DNA from 2 places in the Gordonia polyisoprenivorans genome. Region 1 is predicted to be linked to the other one. Evidence: riboswitches for the same ligand, from Rfam matches in the RefSeq annotation. Region 1 holds a riboswitch; the other holds the start of a gene.
The links. Region 1 has a riboswitch for cyclic di-AMP ahead of J6U32_RS23995 (transglycosylase family protein). Riboswitches for the same ligand answer to the same signal wherever they lie in the genome.
Positions count from the first base shown of each region.

Region 1 (6,189 bases):
GAGCGAAGCGCGCGGGCCGGGTACACACGGTGCCCGTCGCTCGCTGACGCCGGGAGTAGGCGGGTCGTCGCCTTCGCGGCTACTGCAGGTGGCGGGTGTGGTCTTTGTGATCGGGGTGCTCGCGATCATCGCGCTGTTCGTCACCCCGGTGGCCGATCACGGCGAGACCGCCCCGACCGCGGTGTATCTGTTGACGATGTGCGCCCCGCTGGGTTTCTTGCTGGGCGTGGTCTACGCGTTGCGGTCGGGCCGCGGGGCCCGGTGATCGTGTGTCGGCTTCCGTCGATCGACCCTCGGTGATCGCCACCCACGCCGCTCTCGCGCCGGCATCGGACGAGGGTGCGCTGAAACGGGCGTACAGCTGTTTTCCGTCCGGGGTGGTCGCGGTCTGCTGCCATCGTGGCGCGCCCGAGTCCTCGGAGTCCCACGAGTCCTCCGAGCCCACGGACTCGGCCGGCCCGGAACTGGTCGGGATGGCCGCGAGCGCGTTCACGTCGGTGTCGCTGGATCCGCCGCTGGTGAGCGTGTGCGTGCAGAACACCTCGACGACGTGGCCGCGGCTGCGTGATGCCGGGACCGTCGGTGTCAGCGTGTTCGCCCACGACCAGGCGCAGTTGTGCCGCCAGCTCGCCGGTCCGGCACCGCGACGGTTCGACGGTATCGAGCCGCTCGGCTCCGACGACGGAGCCCTGTTCATCCCGGGCGCGGCCGCTCACCTGTCGTGCACGATCGAAAGTGAGATCCCCGCCGGCGATCACCTGCTGGTGCTGCTGCGCATCCGGCGCCTCGACGCCGACCCGGAGGTCGAGCCACTCGTGTTCCACGCCAGCACTTTTCGTGCTCTGCAGGCACGGATACCCGACGACGACCCCACGCGGCGATGACCGTCGTCGACCTGGGCCTGCCGCTCCCGTCGGTGCTGACACGCTCCGCCGACGAGTCGCGGTCCGGGGCGTCGACCGCACCCACGTCCGGGCCGCTGCGTGACACGTTCGGACGGGTGGCCACCGACCTGCGGGTGTCGGTGACCGACCGCTGCAATCTGCGCTGCGACTACTGCATGCCCGCCGAGGGCCTCGACTGGTTGCCGACCGAGTCGGTGATGACCACCGCCGAGTTCATCCGGGTGCTGCGGATCGCGGTGGCCGACCTCGGCATCCGCACCGTCCGGTTCACCGGCGGCGAGCCGCTGCTGCGCCGTGATCTCGAGGACATCATCGCTGCCGTCACCTCGCTGCCGCAGCGCCCGGAGATCGCGATGACGACCAACGGCCTCGGGTTGACGCGCCGTGCCGCCGGTCTCGTCGAGGCCGGGTTGACGCGCATCAATGTCTCGCTGGACACCGTCGATCCCGCCCGGTTCGCCGAGATCACCCGACGTAACCGGCTGCCCGACGTCCTCGCCGGCCTCGACGCCGCCCGTCGCGCGGGGTTGTATCCGATCAAGGTCAACGCGGTCGTCCCGGATCGTCGGGACCTGGCCGGACTGGTCGACCTCGCCCGGTTCTGCCTCGACGCCGGATATCAGCTGCGGATCATCGAGCAGATGCCGCTCGATGCCGGACATCGGTGGGATCGGTCGCGGATGGTCACCGCGACGGAGATCCTCGACGTGATGTCGGCCCATCTCCGATTGCGCCCCGACATCGTGCCGCGTGGCGGTGCGCCTGCGGAGACCTTCCTCGTCGATGGCCACACCGACGCCCGCGGAGCACCTGCGCGCATCGGCGTCATCGCGTCGGTGACGCGTCCGTTCTGCGGTGACTGCGACCGGACCCGGCTGACCGCGGACGGGGCGCTGCGCAACTGCTTGTTCGCCGATACCGAGACCTCGCTGATGCCCGTGCTGCGGGGCGGTGGTGACGACGAGCTCGACGTCGATCGCCGGATCGCGCAAATGTGGCGGGAGAACGCCTGGGCCAAACGGGCCGGGCACGCGGTCAACACCGCCGGATTCCGCCAGCCGGACCGTCCGATGTCGGCGATCGGGGGCTGAGCGGATGCGTGTGACGGTCCGTTATTTCGCTGCCGCGTCCGCCGCCGCGAAGACCGAATCCGACGTGCTGGACATTGCAGAGAACATCACCCTCGGTGAGCTCGAACACATTCTGGCAGCCGACAATCCGGAGTTGGCGCGGGTGTTGGAGCGGTGCTCGTATCTGCGCGACGAGATCGCGCTGTGCGACCGCACGCGTCGCCTCGGTCCGACGCACACGATCGACGTTCTCCCCCCGTTTGCCGGGGGTTGACACACCCGGCTCGCTTGTGACGTTGATCACATAACGAGTCAATAACGAGATGGACACAAACCGGGCGTCATGCCCGTGAACTGCACGGACACCGAAACAGGGCCCAAAGGCCCACCGGCACGCGGAAAATGGGTTGTCAGGACGGGGTGATTCCCGCTCTCAGACGTCGTACTGTACGAAGCGTCCTTCACAGAAGGTCACAGCACAGCAAACAACACACCAAGATTTCCACCGGTCGCGCCGAGCCTCGTTCCTCCGGTGGAATGACGAGCACACATCTTGGAACGAGGACGGGGGACCCACCCTCTTCCGCAAGGAAGAACGGACGTCGACAGACGCCCTTGGGGTTAAGTCCGGTCGCCGCACGGCGATCGTGACCGAGCACCTCTCGCTCGAACCCGACAGCTGACCTCGCAGGCGCGTGGAGAGAGGTAATTCGACTTATGTCCGGACGTCACCGCAAGCCGTCGACCACCACCGCAACCAAGACCTTCGCGAAGATCGCGCTGACCGGAGCCGTTCTCGGCGGCGGCGCGGCCCTGCTGGGCACCGGCTCGGCACATGCCGCCTCCGATTCCGAGTGGGATCAGGTCGCCCAGTGCGAGTCCGGTGGCAACTGGGCCATCAACACCGGCAACGGCTACCAGGGTGGACTCCAGTTCAGCCCGAGCACGTGGGCGGCCAACGGTGGCACCCAGTTCGCACCGAGCGCCGACCAGGCCTCCAAGGAGCAGCAGATCACCGTCGCCGAGCGAGTCCTGGCCACCCAGGGCAAGGGCGCATGGCCGGTCTGCGGCACCGGGTTGTCGGGCGCCACCCCGCGCACCGCCCCCGCCGACACCCCGCGTCTGGATGCGCCCCAGGCGCCCGCCAAGGGTCTCGCGAACACCCCGAACGCCACCAGCACCGACCAGGCGATCGATCAGGTCAGCCAGGCCGGCGTCAGCCCGGAGGTGCAGAACCTGCTCAAGGCCGCCAAGGACAGCGGCTACCAGCTCACCCCGGATCAGCTGCGCCTGTTCAACGAGAACAAGGGACTCGTCCCGCTCCCCTGAACCCGATCGGTTCAGCCCTGACGAAGGGCCCCGCACGTTGCTCGACGCCGTGCGGGGCCCTTTTCCAATTGTCGGGGGCTGTGTCGGTGGTGGCCGGTATCAGATGGTGACCGTGATCAGGCCGACCCGACCCACTCGTCGGTTCCGTCGCCGAAGAACTGGTGTTTCCACACCGGTATGCGCGCCTTGACCTCATCGACGAGTCGCGCGCACAACGCGAACGCCTCGGCGCGGTGATCGGCGGCCACGGCGACGACGAAGGCGACGTCGCCGACCGACAGATCACCCACCCGATGGGAGACCGCGACCGCCCGGACGCCGTCGGTGGCCGCACAGATCTCGGAAACGACCTCGGTGAGCACGCGCGGGGCGTCCGGATGCGCCGAATACGACAGGCTCGTCACCGTGCGGCCGCCGTCGTGGTCGCGGACCGCGCCGACGAACCCCACGACCGCGCCGGCGTGTCCGTCGGCAGCCACGACGACGCGGGCCTCGTGGTCGGCGAGTGCGATCGGATCGACGCTCACCGTCGTGTACACCTCCACCGGAGTGGCAGCGCTCATCCGCGACAGCCCGGCATCAGCGACAGCCCAGCATCAGTGGTCGCCGCCGCGAATCTGGTCGAGAGCGTGGTCGACGACGGTGGCGAGGACCGAAAGGCCGTCGCGCACACCGCCGGTCGAGCCGGGCAGATTGACCACCAGCGTGGTGCCGGCGACCCCGGCGGTGCCGCGGGAGAGCACCGCGGTCGGTACCTGCGGCAGCCCGGCGGTGCGGATGGCGTCGGCGAGACCGGGGATCTCGATGTCGAGCAGCGGCCGGGTTTGTTCGGGAGTCCGGTCGGTCGGGGCGAGCCCGGTTCCACCGGTGGTGAGGACGAGGTCGACGTCGGCGTAGATCGCGGCCCGGATCGCGTCACCCACCGGCGGGCCGTCGGCGACGACGTCGAGCTCGTCGACAGAAAACCCGTGGTCGGCGAGCCACTCGGCGATGATCGGGCCCGTGCGATCGGGATAGGCACCACGGGAGGCCCGGGTGGAGGCGACGACGATCCGCGCGACGCGCTGCGTGCTCATGGTTGCGTCCCGGGGTCGGTGTGAGTCCCGCCGTCGTCTTCTCGGTGCCAGTCCCCGGACCGTCCGCCGGACTTCTCGAGCAGCCGGATTCCGTCCATGCGGGCGTGGCGGTCGACGGCCTTGACCATGTCGTGCAGCGTGAGTCCGGCCACCGCCACCGCGGTCAGCGCCTCCATCTCCACGCCGGTCCGGCCCGCGGTGGTGACCGAGGCCGTCACGTCGATGTGGTCGGCGCCGATCGTGAAGTCGACGTCGACCGACGACAGCGCCAGCTGATGACAGAGCGGGATGAGTGAATCGGTGCGTTTGGCCGCCATGATCCCGGCGATCCGCGCGGTGGCGAGAACGTCACCCTTCGGCAGCGACGACGAGGTCAGCAGGTCGATGACGGTGGTGCTGGTACGAAAGGTGCCGCCGGCAACGGCGCGGCGGTGGGTGACCGACTTGTCCCCCACATCGACCATGCGGGCCGTACCCGAGTCGTCGACGTGGGACAACCGGGCAGCGGACTGCGGATCGGTCACCGCAAGCACTCGGTCACCGCGCTCAGCGGTTGATGACCGTCTTGGGGTTGATGTAGTTGACCTCGTCGGCCGGAAGTGGGAACTCCACCTCGCCGAACGGGGACAACGCGCCGGGCAGAGCGGCCGCGAACTCCGAGACCGCGTGCTCGGGACCGTCGCCGTCGGAGGCCTTCGGCCAGCCGTTGTCCACGTAGTGCTTCTTCGAATTGCTCTCAGCCACGCGCATATTGTGCCACGGCGACCTCCGCGGCACGCGGCACGCTCACCGTTTGGTCACCGACGTCCACGTCATCACCCCCGACACCCGCGTCGTCATCAGCCCCGACGCCACGTCGTGGGCCCATCGTTCGAATGATAAGAAGGCCGATCTCAGAGCACGTTGGGTAAGGTCACAGGCCAGCGGTCCACCCCCGATCAAAGGAAGAATCGTGCCTCTGAGTCCAGGTTCGCAGGTCGCCGGATACAAGGTGGTGTCCCTGCTGGGTTCGGGCGGGATGGGTGAGGTGTACCTCGTCGAGAACCCGCAGTTGCTGCGACGGGAAGCCCTGAAGGTCATCTCGCTGGCCGGTGCGCACGACCCCGACTTCCAGCGGCGCTTCACCAACGAGGCGCGCACCACCGCGGCGCTCGATCACCCCAGCATCATCTCGATCCACCAGTACGGCATCAACACCGACGGCACCCCGTGGTTCACCATGAACTACCTCGAGGGCGCCGACCTCACCCATGGTGCGATCTCCCCGTCGGACGTGATCGAGGTGACCACCCGTGTCGCCGACGCCCTCGATTACGCCCACCGGCGCAACATCATCCACCGCGACGTCAAACCGGCCAACATCTTCGTCAGCCGCGACGAACACGGTCAGATCGCCCGGGTCACCGTCCTGGACTTCGGCATCGCCAAACTCGTCAACTCGACGTCGCTGACCGCGACGAGCGCCTTCATCGGCACGCTGGCCTACTGTGCGCCCGAGGTGATCGAAGGCCACGACGCATCGGCCTCCTCCGACCAGTATTCGTTGGCGTGCACCGTCTTCCAGCTCCTGACCGGGCAGGCCCCGTTCACCACCACCACGCCCTCGGCGCTGGTCATGGCGCATCTGACCAAACAGATCCCGCCGATCAGCTCGCTACGCCCCGACCTCGGCGCCCTCGATCCGGTGATCGCGAAGGCATTGTCGAAGAATCCCGCCGAGCGCTACCCCGACTGCCGGTCGTTCTCGACTGCGCTGCGTCAAGCATTCGACGGGCGGGGTCAAGCATTCGAGGGTCGGGGTAACCCCAC
Region 1 covers NZ_CP072203.1:5,354,041-5,360,229, forward strand. Annotated here, with positions in the region: gene J6U32_RS23975 (hypothetical protein) at 44-265, shown strand; gene J6U32_RS23980 (flavin reductase family protein) at 297-884, shown strand; gene moaA (GTP 3',8-cyclase MoaA) at 881-1,996, shown strand; gene J6U32_RS23990 (MoaD/ThiS family protein) at 2,001-2,249, shown strand; cyclic di-AMP (ydaO/yuaA leader) riboswitch at 2,511-2,685, shown strand; gene J6U32_RS23995 (transglycosylase family protein) at 2,693-3,304, shown strand; gene J6U32_RS24000 (molybdenum cofactor biosynthesis protein MoaE) at 3,421-3,867, opposite strand; gene J6U32_RS24005 (MogA/MoaB family molybdenum cofactor biosynthesis protein) at 3,901-4,380, opposite strand; gene moaC (cyclic pyranopterin monophosphate synthase MoaC) at 4,377-4,913, opposite strand; gene J6U32_RS24015 (hypothetical protein) at 4,927-5,130, opposite strand; gene J6U32_RS24020 (protein kinase domain-containing protein) at 5,333-6,189, shown strand, end outside.

Region 2 (6,189 bases), 1.2 Mb from region 1:
TGTCGGCGAAGGCACGCGCCGAAGCCGTCATCGATTCCGGCGCCGCGGCCGCGCTACTCGATCGGTGGGCCGCCCGCTCACAGGAGCTGGCCGGCCGGCCGTAGCGCGTTACTCCTCGCCGATGGAGAAGCCGCCCTCGACCTCCGAGCTGGAATAGCTGCGGAAGGCGATGTGGGTGGCGGTATGGGTCACCCCCGGTAGCCGGTTGATCCGGCCGGTCACCACGTCGGCGATCTCGGCGTGATCGCGCACCTTGATCTTGGCGATGAGATCGACGTCGCCGGCACACGAGTACACCTCGGCGACGCCGCTGATGTCGGCGACCGCCTGCGCGGTCTCCGGGATGCGGTGAACGTCGGCGTGGATGAGGACGATGGCGGTGATCATGGCATCAGCTTAGGGCGTGGATCCCACCGGCCCGTAGCGGCTTTGCGTGCTGCGCCACGGCCTTCGGAGGCGGTGCGGGCGTCCGGGTCCGGCGTCGAGGCATGGCGGTCTCGGCGGCCGAGCGGGCCGTGGCGGCCCAGTCGCCGCGGCGCGCCGCCGATCCGACCGGCGACGCGAAACCCTCGGAGCTCGCGACGATTCGCACGCCCGGCTCGCCCAGCCACCGGTGGAGCAGTGCCGATTCCTCCGGGGACGCACCCAGCAGCGGCCCCTCCCCGGGCAGCACCGTCTCCGCGGAGGCGATCAACGCGTCGACGACCGGCATGGGGGCCACTCCCCGTCGGGCATGTCCGGCCGACGCGAGCCGGCCGTGCCGGATCACGGCCAATTCCCATCCTCCCGCGCCGTCGGTCCGGGCGACGACGATCTCGGCGATCCGGCACAGCGCCGAGAGCCGCTGACAGCGTGCCAGCGTGTCGATGGTCGCGGCGACCCGGTCGCGGTGACGCGCCGCGGTCTCGAACATCTGCGCGTCGGTGAGGCGGTCGAGTTCGTCGATGAGCCCCGACAACATGGCCGAGTCGCGACCGGAGAGAAGGTCGTGGGTGGCCTGTACCCGGCCGACGTAGTCGGTGACCGTCAACGGACGGTCGGTGGCCGCGGCGCACCCGCCCAGGGCATCGCCACCGTCGGCGGGGGTCCGGCACCAGTGATGTGTCGCGGCGACCGGCATTCGGGCCCGACAGGTGCGCAGTCCGGCGGCTCGGGAGATCAGCTCGGCGATCTCGGCGGCGCGGGTGCGATTGGCCACCGGTCCGACGGAATCGGTGCCGGGGGTCCGGGTGATCTGCAGTCGGGGAAATCGTTCGCCGGTCAGCGTGATCCACCAGCCGCGGTGTGGGCGGGTGGAGCGCCGGTTGTAGGCGGGCGTGTGCGCCAGGATCAATCGCAGTTCGCGGACCCCGGCCTCGAGTGCGTGGGCACATTCGACGTGGTCGACGCGGACGGCGAGGTTCACCATCTCGGCGATCCGGGGTCGTGGGTCGGATCCGTTGAAATACGACATCACCCGGCGTCGCAGATCCGTAGCGGTGCCCACGTAGAGCACCTCGGCGGACGGTCCGCGAAACAGGTAGACCCCCGGTCGTGACGGAAGTCCTTCGGCGAGATGGCGTTTGGCGCGCAGACGGGGGTTCCCACGGGGGAGATAGGCGGTCAGGTCGGCGTAGGTCCGCACCCCCTGATTTCCGATGCGCTCGAGGAGCCGATGGAGGACCTCGACGGTGGCGCGGGCGTCGTCGAGGGCCCGGTGCGTCGGGCGTACCGAGACGTCGAACAGGTCGGCGAGAGCGCTGAGGCGGACGGTGGGGGCCTCGTCGCGGGTCAGCACCCGGCGCGCCAGCCGGACGGTGCACAAGCTGGTGTGAAAGGGCCACGCCATGTCCAGCCGCGTGGCGTTGTGGCGCAGGAATCCCATGTCGAAGCGCGCGTTGTGGGCCACCAGCAGGCACCCGCGCGCGAACTCGATGAAGGAGGACAGCACCTCACCGATCTGTGGGGCGTCGTAGACCATCGCGCTCGTGATCCCGGTCAGGGCGACGATCTGCGGTGGGATCGACCGTTGTGGGTCGACGAGGGTCGCGAACTCACCGAGCACCTCGCCGCCGCGCACCTTCACCGCGCCGATCTCGGTGATGGCGTCGCGGGCCGGATCGCCCCCGGTCGTCTCCAGGTCGACGACCACGATCGTCGTATCGAACAGGGACTGCTCGCCGAATCCCGCGTCGTCGGTGCCGTCCGCTCCTGCGCCGAGGTCGGCGAAGGAGAGCTGAGCCGTATCAACCACCACGCCGCGAACACTAGTTCGACCCTCCGACAGCCTCGGTTGGGGTGCGAGTGACTGCTGAGATGGGTGTGCTCTCGAGCCCTGTCGATGCCGACGCGACGATTCTGTCGGTGGTCACTTCTACTGTCGGCTGCGGTGGTCGACACCGGAGCTCGCCCGGCCCGTTGCGCAACGGGCCGGGTCGGGCAGACCGGGATGAATCGCCCGCCGACACGTCCAGAGACAGCAAGTGAGATGGAGATCACAATGTACATCGACTGCGCCAGCTGCCCGGGCCGTCACCGCGCGTGTGACGGCTGCATGATGAACCTCTTCGTAGAGCCTGTGACCAGCGGTGATGGGGATGATCTCGGTGGTCGGCGGGTGGTCCGTGAGGTGGGGGATTCCGACGCCGAGATCTGCTCTGCGGTCGATGTGTTCGCCGCCGCTTCGATGGTGAGCACGGAGTCTGCACGATCGGCAAAACTCGCCATCGGCCCTGCGTGCGGACCCGCTTCGCGCCCGGGTCTGCGGATTCTGCGGGCGGGTTAGCCGTCACCGCGAATCGGGCCCTTTGTCCCCTAGTGGACAGACCCGCATCCGATTTCGTAACCTTTCCGAGACCTTCGCAGAGCGTCCCGCTTCAAACCGAAGCGGTCTGGGGAGATCACCGCTCAATCGTCCGACGGACGAACCGGGGAACCACACATTTTCGGAGCAATCCGAATTGGGGTGAGTCGCGCCCTGGACACGACTGTGTCCGGATCGCGTAGGGCCATTCTCTCGGCCCGAACCCGACAGCTAACTCGGTAGGCGGTCAAGGGAGAACCAAAGGAGAACTCGTTTCGTGGCCAAACATCGTTTGGAACAGCCGAATCGCGGAGGCATCGCCAAGAAGGCGATGATCGCGGGCTCGCTGACCGTCGGCTCGCTCGCCGTAGCCGCAGGTCCGGCCCTCGCCGCACCGGCTCCGGCGCCCAGTGCGACCATCGAGATCCCGAATCTCGGCAAGTTCACGGTGCCCGGCATCGATCAGAATCAGGTTCCGAACCAGTTCCGCCCGGGTGGTGGCGGTATCACCGCCCCGGTGCAGAGTGCTGCAGAAAAGGCCGTTCGTGCCGCGGAAACCAAGATCGGCGCGCCCTACGTGTATGGCGCCGCCGGCCCCAATGCCTTCGATTGCTCCGGCCTCGTCTACTGGTCCTACCAGCAGGCCGGCAAGACGATCCCGCGCGACAGCTACGGCCAGCTGGGCGGTGGACGCGCGGTGAACTACGCCGACGCGCAGCCCGGCGACGTCCTGATCTTCAACGGCGGCAGCCATGCCGGTCTCTACATCGGCAACGGCCAGTTCATCCACGCCTCCACCGAGGGTGTCCCGGTGCAGAAGGCGTCGGTCAAGGCATGGTCGCTGACCGGGGTTCGCCGATACTGATCCCGGTCTCGGTGAGAACGTGTGAGCATGTATTCGGGCGGATCGCGCACTGCGCGATTCGCCCGAACGCGTCGAGGACTACGACGCCCCGGTCGAGGCAGAGGTGACGAGCCCGGGTCGGTGGGGAAGTGCAAGGGGAATGTGGTGACAATCGTGGGAGCCGGATCGGCAATCGGTCCCAACCGATCGGCACGCCTGGCGTTGATCACCTTGATCGCGGTGATCGCGGTCGCGGTGACGCAGATCGGCGCGGTGTTCGGGACGCCACACGCCGTGGCCGACCCGCCGCAATCGGCGGATCAACTGCTTGCGCGATACACCTCGCTGAGCCGTGAAGCCGAGACCTCGGCCGAACAGATGCACAACGCCCAGATCGAGTACGACAAGCAGCGTGGCATCGTCGCCCAGTCCAAGAAGGCCGCCGCCGCCGCGCAGAGTTCACTCGACCGCTCCCAGGTCTCGTTGAACGAGTTGCAGACACGCTTCGACTCCCTCGTGCGCATCAGTTACATGGGCGGTCGCTCCAACCGGCTCTATGCCGTCCTCACCAGCAACTCGCCCCAGACCCTGCTCGACCAGATGTCCGGGTTGGAGATGGTCTCGCGTCGCGCCGCCGCCGATCTGGCGGCGCTGAAGAAGGTGCGCGCCCAGACCGTCTCGGACCGCGACGCCGCGAATTCGACGGCATCGACGGCCACCCGCGCGGTCTCCGACGCCGAGCGTGTACGCGGCGATCTACAGAAGAAGCAGGCCGAACTGCAACTGCAGGCCGCACAGATCCGGGTGATCTATGCGAGCCTGACCGGCAAGCAGCTCGCCGCGCTCGCCGGCCCGCGCTTCGACTTCGACCCCGCAGCCGTACCCCGCGGAACCGCCCCCGCACTCGTCGCCGTCCAGGCCGCGCTGACCCGCATCGGCGACCCGTATGTATGGGGCGCGACCGGTCCCGACTCGTTCGACTGCTCGGGCCTGATGGTGTGGGCGTTCAAGCAGGCGGGCAAGCTCCTGCCACGATCCAGTGAGGCGCAACTCGCCGGCGGCACCCCGGTCTCGCGCCAGGATCTGCAGCCCGGCGACCTCATCATTTATTACCCCGACGCCACGCATGTGGGCATGTACGTCGGCGACGGCTACGTGATCCACGCCTCCACCTTCGGTGTGCCGGTCAAGGTCGTCCCGATCGACGACGCGGGACCGTACAACTCCGCGCGTCGGTACTAGGCGCGTGCTCCGCCCGCGGTGGGCGATGGGCGTGCTCCGCCCGCGGTGGGCGATGGGCGTGCTCCGCCCGCGGGTGGCGCCCCGGCGTGCCGCGGTGACCACGGGCGCCGGAGCGGTGCTCGTCGTCACCTCACTACTGATCACCTCCTGCGGTGGCGACGGTGTCGGTGGCGGCTCGGGTACGAGGTCGTCCTCGGCGCCCGCGTCGACGACCAACGTCTATCTGGACCAGCGCTCCCAGGGCGTGACGCGACTGCTCGACGCGCTGTCGACCGCGCTGCGTTCGGGCACCCCCGATCAGCTTGCGGAGTTGCTCGACCCGTCCATCGCCCCGGCGTTACGCGCCCGGCTGCAGACCGTGCAGGACAACCTGTCGTCGTCGGTGCCTCGCCCGGACTCATCATCGCGTGGACAACGCTTGCAGCTCAAGGAGTTTCGTTACCAGCTCGCTCCCACTGAGGAGGTCGAGACCCTGGTCGGTGCCGACGTCCAGACACGGCTGGATCAGCAGGGCAGCTCCGACACCTGGGTGGCCCCGGTGGAATTGCACGTGGCGCTCGGCGGTGCGAGCACTCCCGGCATCGACGAGGACGAGGTGGTGATCGACACCCAGCTCGTCGCCGCCCGCTACGACGACACCTGGAAACTGGTCGGCGACTCGACTCTCGCCGGTGAGCCCGCACCACCGACGCAGATGTGGGACCTCCCGGGGCTGGCCGTTGCCGATGTCCCCACCGCGGGCGGCACCTCGGTCATCGCGTCCTATCCGGATGGTGCCGACGGTTCCGGCACCTCTTCTCCCGGCTCGACAACTCCTGGTTCGACAGCTCCCGGCCCCACCGCCGAGATGGTTGCCCGCATCCGCTCGCTGCTCCCCGGCGCGATCGACGCGGTGTCGGCATTCTGGGGGACCGGGTGGCCCCAGCGTTCGGTGCTGGTGAGTACGGCTGACGACGACCAGTTTCACGCCCTGGCCGCCTCGGCCACCGACACCGCTGCGGCCGCCACCATCTACGCCCACCTCGATCTGTCCGCCGCTTCGGTGACCGGCCAGCGTGTGCTCCTCACGCCGGTGGCCCGTGATCTGCCCGCACCGGCACTCGGCGTCGTCCTGCGTCACGAACTCACCCACGTCGCGACACGCGCGCAGACCGCAACCACCGCGCCGATGTGGCTCACCGAGGGAGTGGCGGAGTACGTGGGGCGAAAGGCCACCTATACCCGCCCCGCCGACGCGGCCCCGGATCTCGCGGCCGCGGTGCAGGCCGGTGACACTCCGTCCGATCTGCCGACCGATCAGCAGTTCTCCGTCGACGCCGAT
Region 2 covers NZ_CP072203.1:4,140,670-4,146,858, reverse strand. Annotated here, with positions in the region: gene trpD (anthranilate phosphoribosyltransferase) at 1-104, shown strand, start outside; gene J6U32_RS18690 (Lrp/AsnC family transcriptional regulator) at 109-387, opposite strand; gene J6U32_RS18685 (DEDD exonuclease domain-containing protein) at 392-2,236, opposite strand; cyclic di-AMP (ydaO/yuaA leader) riboswitch at 2,874-3,043, shown strand; gene J6U32_RS18680 (C40 family peptidase) at 3,060-3,647, shown strand; gene J6U32_RS18675 (NlpC/P60 family protein) at 3,789-4,868, shown strand; gene J6U32_RS18670 (peptidase MA family metallohydrolase) at 4,894-6,189, shown strand, end outside.
Region 2: linked by a shared signal. The riboswitch ahead of J6U32_RS18680 (C40 family peptidase) and the one ahead of J6U32_RS23995 (transglycosylase family protein) in region 1 are both predicted to bind cyclic di-AMP.